Regions from separate parts of the Sporosarcina sp. E16_3 genome, predicted to be linked through region 1. Evidence: riboswitches for the same ligand, from Rfam matches in the RefSeq annotation. Region 1 holds a riboswitch; each other region holds the start of a gene.
What was found. Region 1 has a riboswitch for S-adenosylmethionine ahead of metK (methionine adenosyltransferase). Riboswitches for the same ligand answer to the same signal wherever they lie in the genome.

Region 1 (4,143 bases):
CTTCCTTCTTTATTCCACGCGGTAACGCCGTGTCGAACAAATCCAATTGTCGTAATCGTAAACACCTCTCACTTTACGTTTATTAATTAACCACTTTCAAGCATTTCTTATACGACATATCCGAGCGATCTTAGTACATTATTCATAAATGATTCCGTATACAAGTAAACTTCCTCACGCTCAGGTTCCTGATAAATGTCATGATACAGGCGTTTCCATTGCTTAAATTGAAACTCTGAAAGTTCCTGTCGGATAAACCATTTCTTAGCAAGCATTATATCTGTGATTTTATCATCTTCTGCAACATGCATGAGCACCGGTATGTCATGAATACTTCTTTCATGCTGAGCAACCAATTTCATGAATGATTGTAATTCTTTATACCAGGATACGGTAAATTCATCTTTATATAGGTCGTCTTGCTTAGCTTCTTCATATAAATCACTATTGCGTGTTAACATCTCTATGCCAATTTGATGATTCAATTTCATTGATGATGAGAATTTTGACAATACGTTCGAAAATTTAGGCGGCTGATGGCGCAGTGCTAACCACGGGGAGCTAAAAACAGCCCCTGCACATTCAATTTTCTTTCGCTGTAACAGACGCATCACGAAGGTTGCACCTATTCCATGTCCAATGATGAACAAAGGTAAATTATCATCGAGTCCGACCGCTATTAATTTTTCCACAAATTTAGCGTATGCATCAAATTGCGCATCGTGGATTTTCCCGACGCCTTCCGCCCCATGTCCGGGTAAATCACCTGTCACGACGTGAAAACCGCTGTTTCGGAGTTTCTGGATTAGCCATGCATTTCTACTATGATGTTCGTACACATTATGGACGATAGCCACGACAGCTTTTGGTGGCCCTTCTGCTTCCCATTTCCACATGGTCATCTTCCCCTTATCTACCTGTTTCTTTTATCTATCTATTCCCCTATTTAACTATATTAAAAACCTAATCTTTGTTAGGATAATTATACACTACCTAAAGAAAAGAGGAGAGCATCATGATTTATCCTTATAAAGGAAAAATGCCTGTAATTGATCCGTCCGTTTTCATTGGAGATTTCACGACGATTTCAGGTGATGTGACAATTGGTCCTGAATCGACAATTTGGTTCAATACGGTAATCCGGGGTGACGTATCTCCAACAATTATTGGACGTAAAGTAAACATTCAAGACTTATGCTGCCTTCACCAGAGCCCACAGTTCCCGCTTATACTTGAAGATGAGGTGACAATCGGACACCAAGTAACGTTACATAGTTGTACGGTGAAAAAAGGGGCACTTATCGGCATGGGTTCTATTATTTTGGACGGTGCTGAAATTGGCGAAGGGGCATTCATTGGCGCAGGCAGTCTCGTGCCGCCTGGTAAGAAGATTCCGCCGAATATGCTAGCACTCGGGTCGCCAGCCAAAGTTGTGCGTGAGCTGAATGACGAAGATCGTGCGGATATGGAACGGATTGTTCAGGAGTACGCCGAAAAAGGGCAGTATTATAAGAGTTTGCAACACTAATGAAAGAGCTGCCCTTGAAGGCAGCTCTTATTTTTTTACGTATAAAAAGATCACTAAGCCAATTAGCACAAAAAACAAAACAACCCCAACTAGTAGCAACAAACCTATTAAGCTTAAAGCCCCCATACTTTCTCCTCCTCAATCGTGTTTACTTTATAACAATTGTAACAGTTGATTATTGCTCGTCTAATGAGAGTGTGTACACTACGCCAAACCAAACATCCTCGACAGAAAAAAAGCCGGAAGACAGAGAGACCCTGGCTTCCGGCGTTTATACTAAATTATTTCCCTGCTAACTCTTTCAACGCTCCAGCTTTATCCGTTTGTTCCCACGGCAAATCAATGTCTGTACGGCCGAAGTGACCGTATGCAGCTGTTTGTTTGTAAATTGGACGGCGCAGATCTAGCATTTTGATGATACCTGCTGGACGAAGGTCAAACAGTCCACGCGTAAGCTCAACAAGTTTGCTTTCATCTACAGTGCCTGTCCCAAATGTATCAATAGAAATCGATACGGGTTGTGCAACACCGATTGCATAAGCTAGTTGCACTTCACAACGATCTGCAAGTCCTGCAGCCACAATGTTCTTCGCAACATAACGAGCCGCATATGAAGCTGAACGGTCCACTTTCGTCGCATCTTTCCCAGAGAACGCACCACCTCCATGACGCGCATAGCCACCGTATGTGTCGACGATGATTTTACGGCCAGTAAGTCCTGCATCTCCCTGAGGTCCCCCTATTACGAAACGGCCAGTTGGATTAATGAAGTACTTCGTGTCTTCATCAATTAAATCAGTTGGTACAACCGGGTTAATGACGAATTCTTTAATATCACTTTGGATTTGCTCAAGTGTTATTTCAGGGTGATGTTGCGCTGAAATAACAATTGTATCGATTCGTACAGGTTTATTGTTTTCATCATATTCAACAGTCACTTGCGTTTTCCCATCCGGGCGTAGATACGTAAGCGTTTCATCTTTACGCACTTGTGCAAGTCGGAATGATAATTTATGGGCTAAGCTGATTGGTAACGGCATCAGTTCCGGTGTTTCATTACAAGCGTAACCGAACATCAAACCTTGGTCACCTGCTCCAATTGCTTCAAGTTCGTCATCAGTCATCGAACCTTCACGTGCTTCAAGTGCCTGGTCAACGCCTGCTGCGATATCAGCTGATTGCTCATCGATTGCAGTTAAAACCGCAGATGTTTCCCAATCAAAACCGTATTTCGCACGTACATAACCAATTTCTTTAACAGTTTCACGCACAACTTTCGGAATATCGACATATGTTGTCGTCGTAATTTCCCCTGCAACAAGGACAAGCCCTGTAGTAATTGTCGTTTCACATGCAACACGCGCATTCGGATCTTCTGCCAATATAGCATCTAGAATAGCATCCGAAATTTGGTCACACATTTTGTCTGGGTGTCCTTCAGTTACCGATTCTGAAGTAAATAGTCGGCGGTTTGTCATTTTATTTCCTCCTTATATCCTACGAGATTGATACGGTACTCATATGTCCCATGTAGAGTCTTTTCTATATAGAAGAGACTACAAGCCATTGCGAGCTCTATACACGAGGATTAAGGGCGATATCATATAAAAAGCCCTTCGCTCACGTACTAATACATGAGGAAAGGCATGATTTCATAAGCACCTTTCACTCTTATCATACAAGGACCGTGCCTTGCTACAGGTTTGGCACCTTCGCGCAGACAAAATGTCTTTGCAGGTTGCCGGGTTTCATTGGGCCTGACCCCTCCACCAGCTCGGGATAAGAGTATCCGTTCAACTATATATGCTACGAAAAATCCTGTTGCATGTCAAATCTTTTTACCCATTTCACGTATAAATACTTGAGGTTTGAATTAGTATAGTTTATTATTCTTAATGTGTTATACTAATTCAATAATGTGATGACACCCAATTGATTGGGACTATATGCAAAGGACGGTACATACTTATGATATCTGCGAAAATTAGTGATGACCTTAACAAACTTCTTTCTGGTAAGAATGTAAACATTCAACTTTCAGTTCCACAACTTGTTGAAAAAGCTATTTCACGTGGTGAAGCTCAATTGACATCAGATGGAGCGGTTACGGCTCAGACAGGAAAATATACAGGTCGTTCACCAAAGGACAAATATATTGTTGAGGAAGCGTCCTCCAAAGACAAAATCGATTGGGGCAACGTCAATCGTCCAATCTCTTCTGAAATTTTTGATTCATTATATACTAAAGTAATTACACATTTAAAAGCAAAAGACGAGCTGTTCGTCTTCAAAGGTTTCGCTGGCGCAGATCCAGCTTCACAATTATCCATTCAAGTTGTGAATGAATTTGCATGGCATAACCTGTTTGTTCACAACTTGTTCATCCGCCCAACTGAAGAAGAGCTCATGAAACATGAATCACAATTCACAATCGTTTCGGCTCCTTCATTTAAAGCAAATCCTGCAATCGATGGTACGAATTCTGAGACATTCATTATCGTATCGATGGAAAAACGCATTGTTCTTATCGGCGGAACTGAATACGCTGGCGAAATGAAAAAATCAATCTTCTCAATCATGAACTACTTGCTTCCTGAAAAAGGTATTATGCCAAT
Region 2 (4,143 bases), on a different contig from region 1:
ATAGCTTTTGGTAATCTAACTGTTCATTCATTTTGACCACAATTTCCTCATTTGCAGAAGTCAGTGTTTCCATACGATTTACAATTTCTTCATTTGTCTGGCTGACCTCATTCACTTTCTCGATGAATTCTTGATTTATTATTCGCTCATGCTTTAACGTACGTTGTAACATTTCGTTTTTTGTTTCTACTTTTTTTAATGATTCCATAACCTCAATACCAAATTTTTCATGTCGGATATCACTTTTCTTGATTTCATTCAAACGATTATGGATTGATTTCAATTGATTGGATTGTGAATTCTTCTGTTGCTTAAGTAAGGTTTCCATGATATTGAACTGATCGCCAACTGAGTGAGTCGCTTCGCTCTGTTCCTTCATCCATTCCGCTAATGGATCTATTTTGTAGTGTTCTTGATTCATCCCTAAAATGTCTACATTATTTTTAAAAACATCCGGGTGCCCATTTCTGTTTATAAACAACCCCATCCCTCATAACCCCCTTATCGTATTAGCTTATGCAATTCACGACAAAAGGGTCATTAAGTAGTTATTCCCATTCATAAGGTGTTTCTTGATACACATAATAATTAAGCCAGTTGGAGAAGAGCAGGTGGGTATGAGAGCGCCACGTATTCAATGGTTCTTTGCTTGGATCATCATTTGGAAAATAGTTTTCAGGGATATCAATGGCAACTCCTTTTTGCAAATCACGGGCATATTCTTCCGCCAGCGTATCCGCATCATATTCCAAATGACCTGTAATCATAATATGTTTATTGTCTTTAGAGATGACGATGAATGCCCCTGCATCCTCTGATTTGGCAAGTAAGTGTAGACGAGGTTCATTTTCGATTTCCTCTGTTGAAACGGATGTATAACGTGAATGTGGTGCTTTAAATTCATCATTAAAGCCACGCGCAAGATTAATCGTCGGATCGGATAGGCGATGCGTAAAAACGCCTGAACATTTTTTCGGCAATTCAAATTTCTCGATTCCATAATGGTGATAGAGTGCCGCTTGAGCACCCCAACAAATATGTAAAACAGAAGTTACATGTTCTTTTGACCATTCCATAATCTCCGTTATTTCTTTCCAGTAATTAACGTCTTCAAATTCCAAATGTTCTATTGGGGCACCCGTAATGATTAATCCGTCGAAACGACGATGTTTCACTTGTTCAAATGTCGTATAAAATGCATTTAAATGTGTTTTACTAACGTTTTTTGAATCATGAGTGGCCGTGTTCATAAACGTAATATTTACTTGTAGCGGTGTATTTCCTAATAGACGTAGTAGCTGCAACTCGGTTCTTTCTTTTTCAGGCATTAAATTTAAAATAGCGATGTTCATAGGACGTATATCTTGGGATGTTGCGCGTTCCTCATCCATCACGAATATTTTTTCCTTCTTTAATAGTTCCCCTGCTGGCAATTGTTTTGGTATGTTGATCGGCATCTGTCATCTCTCCCTTTTCGCTTTGGTTTGAATCTCATTATTCAACATAAAAAACCCACTTTTCTATAAAACAAGAAAAGAGGGTTTATTTTGGCTCTCTGTTCTTATCTCTCAAGAAAAAAATCTTGTTGGAGGTAGCACCTTCCTGACAATGTCAGAGGTTGCTGAAGCTTCATAGGGCCATATCCCTCAGCTTCTCTTGATAAGAATATTCAATTATTTACTATTATACTATTAAAACCACTATTGTAAACCGTCTTTTTTGATGATAATCACCGCAAGAAATATATTTATTTTAATTTTCCCGTTAATCCAACATGAAAGTTGCTGAATAATATTACTTTAGAAAGCCATATTAACGAGGCAATGAAAAAATGAAGGGAGTTGTTAGAATGGGAAGAGATGACAACAAAACTGGTGGAAATAACGCACGGTCATTACCACAAACGCCGAAAAACCAAAAAATAAAACCGGCTGACATGAAAGAAGAAATGGCCCGCGAGTTTGCTGAACTCCGTTCCCTGCAACCAAAACGCGAACGAATGAACGCAAATGAAAAGAAGAGAAAATGAATTCTTTTCTTAAGAAGATCTACTGAAAACCGCCATGTAAAAGATAAGACCTCGCATAAGTATCATTCTTGTGCGGGGAATTATTTATCCTTAGCCTATATCTGATATAAAGAGCTTTGATTTCATTTAACTCAGGTGATTTCAAATTCTTTTCCTTCTGCGATTTTCCCCTTCACCCAAAATGATTGCTCGGGATGCTGCCTTCCTTTTCTACTTCCACATTCCACGCAATAATTGTTGTACTGTCTCGTACATTCTGTCTTTCGATTTCCATCAACAGCTGCGAAATACCTTCATCAAGCTCTTTTTCATTCAGTGTAGCAACAAGATTTGACGGATCCGAAAAAGGTTCCCCCGGGCATTCCACTAAACCATCAGTCGACAATAAAATAAGGTTGTTCCCTCTTCTCAATTCCCTCGTCCCCGACGTGTAGCATGGTACTGCTTGCCCAAACGTATTCACTTGACCAATCCACTCAAAGAACTGCCTTTGATTGAGTTGAAATTGGTTCAGGGCTATCAGGTCCTGGTGTAATACATATGCTAGGCAATCTCCAACGGAAAACCACCATACATAATTAGCTTTCCTGACAATGATGAGACAAGCCGTTTCTCCTGTGACACGCCTGCATTTATCCAGAAATTTCTCGGATTGAAAAATTTTAAGTAGTATCACTTCCAAATATTTAAAATCCAGAGATTCCTTCATTTCTAAAATTTCTACAAAATCTTCTTTATGCTGTTCAATTGTGTCAATGACAAGTTTCGCACTTTCTGCACTTTTATGTGCATCCAAAATAGCTGCGAATTCCCAATCCCCATTTTGCCAAATAATGCAGCCATCTTCATTCTTGGTTTGTCCCGCTGAAGAATTACCTCCAAAACGACCAACCGCCACACGATTAACCCACCGAACATCCCGTTTATCGACAAAGTCCTCTTCACTTCCAACCCAAGAGAGATTATTCATGAGCGCTCAATCAGTCGATATGGTCTCACTTCATAACTTTCATAAGCAATCGGATCGTCATTTCGAGCATCATCCACTCTAGATGCAAATTGCGGGCGCTTTATCCAGTCTTCTACTTGTTCTTTATCAAAGTCAACAAATTGTGCGTCAATCGTTTCAGGAGGCTGCGCGGCCGGTACACCTGACATCGCTCTCCCCCGAAAAACCATGCAGATGACGCCCGACGTTACATTTTGATAAACGCCTGTCATATCACCGATTTCAGCGTGGATACCTGTTTCTTCTAGCACTTCCCGTTTAACCGCCTCTTTCAAGGTTTCACCAAGCTCAAGTCGCCCACCCGGCATTTCATATGTATCATTCCGGTGATTGTTCCGTACCAATAATACGTGTCCTTCCTCATTGACAATGTAGCCACTAACAGCAACGATTTGTTTAGATTGTTCGTAATCCCCCGTAGAAGTGAAAAATTCTTCGTTTGATGAAATAAATAATGGGGCTAATGATTTTCGATAGTTTTGAGCTTCGGCATGCATTTCCGATGCCCGAATGCCAATGTCAACTGTCTCGTAATGAGCCCTATTATCATATGACCACATTGCCATTATCTCCGTCTGTTCTTCATTGACCCACCGACCAACCAATTGCGCTCCATGCGTCAGCTGATTCGGAAGCAAATAGGTGTGAAAAAAGTGGGTAAACGTTTCGTACATCGCCGGTTCTATCGTGTACGTTTTTCTGCGATACAACATTCAATAATTCCCCCTATACGAATAAATTTTCAGCGAGCCTTTTTCAATAACCAAACTAGGCCTAGCGTAAATACAGCAACTAGGGTTAAAGTGAATTTGAAGTCTATTATTGGTCTGAACTTCACATTTTCCGCATCAATCTCGTAGACACCTAAAGGTTTGACGGAGATATGCCCCCCGCCTCCCTCACCTTGTGCAACTGAAGAACCACCTGTTTCACCAGAATATCCCCCACCCCCACCAACAACATAATTGATTTTTGCTACCGGAAGGACTTTTTTGTTTTCAATACTAATCGGTTCACCATAAATCAACGATACGTCTTGTTGCCGTGAAAACTTGTCAAATATCCGCGCAATAGGTGATTGGTAACTAGAAGGTTTTTTAGTTCC
Region 3 (4,143 bases), on a different contig from region 1:
TGGATCGTTCTTCACAAGCTTCTCCATTTTCGTTCTTGAATATTTCATAATCTGATTCCTCCTTCACACTAAGTTTGTCTATACAGTATACCATCAATTTAGTGTCATTCGCCCAATTCAGATTTGCTATACTAAAGATAGTAGCAAGAAATGGACTGGAGCGACGACATGTATAAAACAATTGGCATACTTGCGCACGTAGATGCAGGAAAAACAACTTTTTCTGAACAACTGCTTTATCACACAAAAAGTATTAAACAAAGAGGCCGCGTGGACCATAAAGACACCTTTCTCGATAGCCATACAATCGAGAAAGAAAGAGGAATTACGGTTTTTGCAGACCAGGCATCCATTTCTTATAACGGATCCACCTACTACATTATCGACACACCTGGGCACGTCGACTTTTCTCCTGAGATGGAACGCGCCATTCAAGTGATGGACTATGCCATTATTATAATTAGCGCAAGCGACGGCGTGGAAGGTCACACAGAAACCGTCTGGCAGCTGCTCCGTAAACATCAAGTGCCTACGTTCTTTTTTATCAATAAAACAGATCGTGAAGGAACAGACATTGAAAGCGTACTCCATGAAATTCGCACCAATCTATCGGAAGATATCTGTGACCTTACATCCTCATTCAATGAAGGTATCATGCAAGAGGAACTCATTGAATTTATCGCAGAACGTGATGAAGAACTGCTGGAAACCTATATGGAATCAGGTTATGACAAGGACTTATGGCTTGCAACATTAAAGGAAATGATTAGCGACAATAAAGTCTTCCCCCTATCCAGTGGTTCTGCACTTAAGGATATCGGTGTCATGGCATTTTTCGAGAAACTCGATGTATTGACAGCAACTTCTTACGAGGATGACAGTGATTTTGCTGCACAGGTCTATAAAATCCGCCATGATGACAGTGGTAACAGGGTCACTTTCCTTAAATCATTAAACGGTACGCTAAGTGTCAGAGACGAAGTAAACTATGGTGATTATAAGGAGAAAGTGACACAGATACGCGTCTATAACGGTAATAAGTTCAAAGCAATCGACCATGTTCAGGCTGGTGAACTGTTCGCCGTTACTGGATTAACCCAAGCATCCATTGGTGACGGTGTTGGAGCACTAAAAGAAAAGGCCGCCTTTGACATGATTCCTACCCTTAAGTCGAAAGTGATTTTCGACGCTTCCATCCATGTCAAAGAAGTGCTTCGATGCTTTAACCTGCTCGATGCGGAAGATCCTTCTTTGCGCGTCTTCTGGGATGAACACTTTCAAGAAATTCATGTCCATGTTATGGGCGTCATCCAGCTTGAAGTACTCCAACAAATTGTTAACGAGCGTTTTTCGATTCAAGTTTCTTTCGGCGAACCTAAAATACTGTATAAGGAAACCATTGAAACGACCGTAACGGGTTATGGTCATTTTGAGCCCTTAAGGCATTACGCGGAAGTCCATCTTTTAATCGAACCAGCTGAAAGAAGTAGTGGCATACAGTTTAACAACGTTTGCCATGCAAACGATTTACTTATCGGTCATCAAAACGTAGTACGCAGCCATTTATTCGAACGCGAGCATCATGGTTTATTAACCGGCTCAGCCCTCACAGATGTCAAAGTAACGTTACTGACGGGACGAAGCCATAACGAGTACACGTCTGGCGGTGACTTTAGAGAGGCCACTTTCCGGGCATTACGACAAGGTCTAGAACAAGCCTCCAATACGTTGCTCGAACCCTATTACGATTTCAAAGTAAAAGTGGATTTGGATAATATGGGACGAGTGCTGTCAGACATTCAACAAGCACACGGCAGCTTTGAGCCACCAGAAACGATTGGTGAAAAAGTAATTGTAAAAGGGCGTGTTCCAGTCGCTACCTTTATGAATTACAGCGCCACCTTTGCTTCGTTCACACACGGCAAAGGGACGCTTAGCTTGTTATTTGGGGGCTATGACCGCTGTCACAACCAGGAGCAAGTCATTGAGGAAATTGGTTATAACAAAGAAGCGGACCCCGAATACTCGTCCACTTCTATTTTCTTGGCCAAAGGAAAAGGCTATTCAGTCCCCTGGAATGAAGCCTATAAGGCCATGCATTGTTTATAAGGGAAGACTACTTGTTGTTTTAGTCATACAATATATTACTTTCGGCATCTTTCGACAATTTTTAATAGAATGTGATTGACAATCCTTTCAAATGAATATACTATTACTAGTATTCTTAATTTAATAAAAAGCCTCTTATTAAGAGCGGCAGAGGGACTGGCCCTACGATGCCCGGCAACCATTCGCGTTTAATTTCTAAACACGAAAGGTGCCAAATCCAGCAAGGTACTTTTGTACTTTGAAAAATGAGAGAAACACTTGCAGCGTAAGTGTATTCAATCCTCTCTTTGATGAGAGGATTTTTTTATTCTCATTTGGTTGATACGTAAACAACATAGAAGGGAGAGAGTGATATTACACAGTCAGTCGTTAAAGGAGCACCTGGCCATTACAGAATCGGCGAAAAGGTACTAATGGATCTAGAAATTCTTTTATCGGAACTAGGCATTCAGAAGTTCCACATTGTAGCCGGGAAAAAGGCTTGGAGCGCTGTACATCCCTACTTGCCTGATGAGATTGTAAAAAGAGCAAGTGCTAATTTTACATTTATAGAAGGACATTGTACTTTACATACAGTTGAAGATATTGCTAGTCAATTATCTTTAAACGCAGCAGATGCCGTAATTGGTATCGGCGGTGGAACAGCTTTAGATATCGCTAAGGCTTCAGCTGTAAAAGCTGGAATTAAGTCAATCTTAATCCCAAGCATTGCTTCCACTTGTGCAGCATGGACTCCGCTTAGTGTGTTTTACGATGACAAGGGAACTTTTACACATTATACAGAATTCCCTTTAGCTAATACACTTGTGCTCATTGAACCTTCGATCATTGCCAAATCCCCTATTCACTATTTAAAAGCTGGTATTGGAGATACTTTGGCAAAATTTTACGAGGCAGATGCGTTAATCGAGTCATTTTATAAAAATGAGGAATTTCCAGTTTGGCTTAAAGTTTCACAATTCTCGGCAGCCATATGTAGGGATGTCCTACTAAAAGATAGTAAGGCTGCCCTAGAATCTGCTTCTACAGGCAATGTTTCCGATGAATTAGTCGGCGTTATTGAAGCTATCATCATGACTGGCGGAATGGTTGGAGGATTTGGTGGGAAAGCGGGACGAGTAGCAGGCGCCCACTCCATACATAACGGACTTACCGAAGCGAAGGAAGCAAAAAGCTTTCTACACGGGGAGCTCGTTGCATACGGGATACTAGTCCAATTGGCTTTAGAAGAAAAGGAAGATGAACTACTAAAACTAATGGGTTATTATCTTGAATGGGGATTGCCTATAAGTTTAACAAACTTAGCAATTGATCCAGAAGATCATGTTCTTCTAAAAAGAATTAGTAAAAAGGCTTTGCTGCCACAAGAGTCTATTCACTTTATGAATAAAAGAATTACTGAAGAAGGCTTGCTAACTGCAATGCAGAAAATTGAAAAGCTACATTATTCATAAGCACCAACAAAAAACAGAGATGGATAGGAGAATCGATATGAAAAAGTGGTTGTTAGCTAGTTTATTGGTTTTAGTAGTAGGGGCCCTTGCAGCTTGTGGCGGCAAGGATAAGTCAGAAGGTTTAGATTTACTAAGCGATGGTAAATTAGTTGTCGGCGTAACGGCAGGTCCTCACGAACAGATTGTTGAGAAAGTAAAAGAACTGGCAGAAAAAGATGGATTGACTATTGAACTAAAAGTATTCACTGATTATGTAATGCCAAACGTAGCTTTAGCTGAAAAAGAAATTGATATAAACAGTTTTCAAACTGAACCTTTCTTTGATCATATGGTAAAAGACCGTAATTTGGATCTTGTAAAAGTAGCAGACACAGTTACCTTCCCTATGGGTGTTTACTCATCTAAAGTAAAGGCTATCAGCGAACTAAAAAACGGTGCTAAAATCGGATTACCTAGTGATCCAACAAACAGTGGACGTGCACTTATGCTTTTTGAAAGCGCCGGTCTTATTACAATTAAAGACGGTGTTGGTCTAAATGCAACCGTAAATGATATTGATGAAAACAAGAATAATTATGCG
Region 4 (4,143 bases), on a different contig from region 1:
CCCTTGATGTATGTATCATGATTTCCTCACTTCATTGAGAATTATTTTCAATTAACTGTTGACATGAAATATATTAGCATATAGGATACTAAGTGTAAATGATTTTCATTCTCAATTAACAGGAGGAAAAATGAACATGCGAAAAATAATATCCCTCATATTTATTATGAGTATTCTTGTATTAGCGGCTTGTGGGGCTACTAAGGAGTCAAAAGATTCAGGTGAGAGTGCACAACCAGCTGATGTGGAATCATATACTGTCGAGCATGCAATGGGGAGTACAGATGTAAAAGGAACACCAAAACGTATCGTAATCTTAACAAATGAAGGGGCTGAAGCCCTTCTATCAATGGGAATTCAGCCTGTAGGTGCAGTTCAATCACCCGCTGAAAAAGTTTGGTATGATCATATGGACATGACAGGTACTGAATCTGTGGGTGTTGAATCAGAACCAAGTTTAGAAAAGATAGCATCTTTAAAACCAGATCTGATCATCGGGAATAAAATGCGCCATGAAGCAGTTTACGAACAGTTAAGTAAAATTGCCCCAACTGTTTTTGCAGAAACACTTCGCGGGGATTGGCAGGAAAACTTTAAATTGTATGCGAAAGCAGTAAATCAAGAAGAAAAAGGTAATGAGGTATTAGGTGCATATAATAATCGCGTTGAAACAATCAAAACTGAATTAGGGGACCAAACGAAGAAAAAAATATCAATGGTTCGCTTTATGGCGGGAGATGTACGCATTTACCATAAAGATTCCTTCTCAGGTGTGATTCTAGATCAACTTGGATTTGCGCGTGCAGATGGACAAGATGTGGATGATTTTGCTGAAAAAGGTCTTACGAAAGAACGGATTCCTGCAATGGACGGGGATGTACTCTTTTACTTTACTTATGAAACTGGGGATAACGAAGCAACGAAGCTTACAAACGACTGGATTGAGGATCCACTATTTAAAAATCTAAATGTCGCGAAAAGTGGAAACGTCTCACAAGTAAATGATATCATTTGGAACACTGCTGGTGGTGTTTTAGCAGCGAACTTAATGCTAGATGATATTGAGGATTACTTCTTGAGGAAGTAATATTAATGAAATGAAATAAAATAACAAAAAAAGTCGAAACAGAAAAAAGCCTGGTGATGCGATGTTTACTCGCTTCACAGGGCTTTTTTCTTATACATAATTTACTTTTCCACCGCTTCTTTTTTATGATACTTTATCACAAACGACGTTTTGGGGTCCCGTTCATGTGGCTGGACTGCGAAAAAGTTAACTATAAATGTTGAACAAATGAAATACCTATAATAAACTGAGCGAAGGCGCCTTACAAGGGGTAGCCGGAGCCCTTGTAAGGCGGCGTAGCTGCTTGGCTTAGCGCGGGAGGCATCCCCTAGCGCTGTAGCGAATTCAATGAAATTCTCTATTTCAAACTACATAATAGATCGCAAGCATACAAATCAAATGAAATAAAAAAGGCATGTATGGTGGGGAACCCAAACACGCCTTGAACTATCACTAATGATCCAGCTACTGGAACATCGTAATTACTATCACAATGGCTCCAAGCAGGATTGAAATCCATGCCAATGCTTTTTGTGGAGAAGCTAAACAGACTAAGCCTAAAACGAGTGCGCCACCACCTAACCAATAAGGTGCATAAAAGAACCCTGCAGCCGCTAAAATTATTGCTAGCCAACCAATCCAGATGCCTAAGGAAGTTTTCAAGTCAATGACCTCCCTTCAATTTGATGGGAACAACAACTGAGTATACTGGTCGTTCGTTATTGTTCTTATAGTTTATTATATGCAGGGTTATGGTGGGGACGGTGGTCATTAGTCGTAATATTGTTATGTGCGTTCAGCTCTCTTTTTCTTGAATGAAATCGGTGAGTGTAGCTGAGGGGACTTGATTAATTATATCAAGGATAGCAAAATCCTATTCAAGTAACTAGGGTGTTTGGGTGAAAAAACAAACTGAAACTATGAAACAATTAATTAATTTATGTAAATGTGTTGCTAATTTTCCAACAATGATGTAAAGTCTGTAATAACGTAACGAAGCAAAACCAACTTAATAGTTTTTCTTATCTAGAGAGGTATAGGGACTGGCCCGATGACACCTCAGCAACCGCCATTTTGTGGCATGGTGCTAATTCCAGCAAGTCGATAAAACGACTTGGTAGATGAGGAGAAGACTTATTCAGATTTAGAGTCTACTTCCTTTATGTAACACAGGAAGAGGCTCTTTTTTATTTTAATAATTTATTCCAATAAGTAACTTATTTTAAAGAACGAGGAAAAAGTTTTGGGGCGGGACTCGAGGAAAGTGAAAGGAGTAAGTGATAGTAATGAATTTAGTAGAGACTATGAAAGAACGCATTTTGATTGGTGATGGAGCAATGGGAACTCTTCTCTATACACACGGTGTGGATCTATGTTTTGAGGAGCTGAACTTGACGCATCCTGAACAAGTGCTTCACATCCATCGGGCCTATATAGAGGCAGGTGCGGATATTATTCAAACGAATACGTATGGCGCCAATTATATTAAGTTAGCACGTTATGGTTTGGAGGACAGTGTAAAAAAAATAAATAAAGCAGCAGTCCAAATTGCCAAAAAAGCCGCTGGTAAAGATACGTTCATCCTAGGGACTATCGGGGGTATTCATGGGTCTCGAACATCCATTGGTACCGAGGAGGAAATCAAGCGCAGCTTTAGGGAACAATTGTATTGCCTACTTCTAGAAGGAGTGGATGGCCTACTTTTAGAAACTTATTACGATTTTGATGAATTAACAACGGTGCTGAAAATTGCACGTGAGGAGACAGATATCCCAATTATTACGAACGTTTCGATGCATGAAGCTGGGGTACTTCAAAATGGGTTGGAGCTAGCGGATGCTTTGCAACAGTTGGAAGATCTAGGCGCGGATATCGTTGGTGTCAACTGCCGCCTCGGTCCCCATCATATGCTTGAATCTTTAGAAACGGTTCCATTAATGAAGCGTGCATTACTCTCAGTGTATCCAAATGCTAGTTATCCAGGATATAAGGATGGGAAATTGTTTTATGAAAATGAGCCTGAATATTTTGAGAAATTAGCAATGAATTTTCGAAAAGAAGGGGTCAGTTTAATAGGTGGATGTTGTGGTACGACGCCAGAACATATTCGTGCACTTGTGAAGGGACTTACAAATCGTGAACCGATTCAAGAGAAATTTATTGAAAAGAAGGAAGCGGAAATAGGGATTGTAGAGTCACCGTCAAAGGAATCGAAACTGCCAACATTGCTTGAAACAGTGAAAAAAAGGCATTCGATAATTGTTGAACTTGATGCACCCAAACATTTAAATACGAGTGAGTTCTTTAAGGGGGCGCAGGCGTTAAAGGATGCTGGTGTGGATGCCATTACATTGGCCGATAATTCATTGGCAACACCAAGAATATGTAATGCTTCAATGGCGTCACTTGTTAAACAAAATATTGGTGCAACGCCTCTTGTCCATATTACGTGTCGTGATCGCAATTTAATTGGATTGCAGTCACATCTCATGGGATTACACACATTAGGTATCACTGAGTTATTGGCAATTACGGGGGATCCTACAAAAATCGGTGAATTCCCCGGAGCAACGTCTGTATTCGATATGACATCTTTTGAATTGATCCAACTCATAAAGCAATTCAATGAAGGCATTTCCAAGTCTGGGAAGTCATTGCAACAGAAGACGTCCTTTACTGTGGCAGCGGCCTTTAATCCGAATGTGCGGCATTTAGATCGCGCCGTGGAAAGATTAGAGAAAAAAATAGAAGCTGGAGCCGACTATTTTATCACGCAGCCTATCTATAGCGCGGAGAAGATTATTGAAGTATACGAGGCGACAAAACATATTGAGACGCCAATTTACATTGGAATTATGCCGCTGACCTCGTCGCAAAACGCCGAGTTTCTACACAATGAGGTACCTGGCATTAAGTTGACGGATCAAGTACGTGCAAGAATGGCTTTGTTAGATGGGAATCGTGAGCAGTCTACGAGAGAAGGTTTAGAGGTTTCTAAGGAATTGATTGATGTGGCGCTTGAGCATTTTCATGGCATCTATTTAATCACTCCCTTTATGCGCTATGACATGACTGTA

Region 2: it holds a riboswitch for S-adenosylmethionine, as region 1 does, so the genes downstream of both, metA (homoserine O-acetyltransferase MetA) here and metK (methionine adenosyltransferase) in region 1, are expected to answer to the same signal.
Region 3: it holds a riboswitch for S-adenosylmethionine, as region 1 does, so the genes downstream of both, I2483_RS08800 (iron-containing alcohol dehydrogenase) here and metK (methionine adenosyltransferase) in region 1, are expected to answer to the same signal.
Region 4: it holds a riboswitch for S-adenosylmethionine, as region 1 does, so the genes downstream of both, I2483_RS14120 (bifunctional homocysteine S-methyltransferase/methylenetetrahydrofolate reductase) here and metK (methionine adenosyltransferase) in region 1, are expected to answer to the same signal.

The regions. Positions count from the first base shown of each region.
Region 1 is NZ_JADPRX010000029.1:15,411-19,553, reverse strand. It holds gene I2483_RS15065 (histidine phosphatase family protein) at 1-56, opposite strand, end outside; gene I2483_RS15060 (alpha/beta hydrolase) at 108-896, opposite strand; gene I2483_RS15055 (gamma carbonic anhydrase) at 1,016-1,528, shown strand; gene metK (methionine adenosyltransferase) at 1,810-3,006, opposite strand; SAM riboswitch class I at 3,197-3,314, opposite strand; gene pckA (phosphoenolpyruvate carboxykinase (ATP)) at 3,497-4,143, shown strand, end outside.
Region 2 is NZ_JADPRX010000031.1:7,624-11,766, forward strand. It holds gene I2483_RS15545 (hypothetical protein) at 1-487, opposite strand, end outside; gene metA (homoserine O-acetyltransferase MetA) at 549-1,457, opposite strand; SAM riboswitch class I at 1,559-1,666, opposite strand; gene I2483_RS15555 (hypothetical protein) at 1,850-2,029, shown strand; gene I2483_RS15560 (PP2C family serine/threonine-protein phosphatase) at 2,202-2,999, opposite strand; gene I2483_RS15565 (NUDIX hydrolase) at 2,996-3,751, opposite strand; gene I2483_RS15570 (hypothetical protein) at 3,781-4,143, opposite strand, start outside.
Region 3 is NZ_JADPRX010000011.1:33,659-37,801, forward strand. It holds gene I2483_RS08790 (hypothetical protein) at 1-48, opposite strand, end outside; gene I2483_RS08795 (GTP-binding protein) at 169-2,109, shown strand; SAM riboswitch class I at 2,242-2,361, shown strand; gene I2483_RS08800 (iron-containing alcohol dehydrogenase) at 2,463-3,563, shown strand; gene I2483_RS08805 (MetQ/NlpA family ABC transporter substrate-binding protein) at 3,601-4,143, shown strand, end outside.
Region 4 is NZ_JADPRX010000025.1:23,969-28,111, forward strand. It holds gene I2483_RS14105 (iron chelate uptake ABC transporter family permease subunit) at 1-22, opposite strand, end outside; gene I2483_RS14110 (ABC transporter substrate-binding protein) at 137-1,087, shown strand; gene I2483_RS14115 (hypothetical protein) at 1,532-1,729, opposite strand; SAM riboswitch class I at 2,086-2,194, shown strand; gene I2483_RS14120 (bifunctional homocysteine S-methyltransferase/methylenetetrahydrofolate reductase) at 2,353-4,143, shown strand, end outside.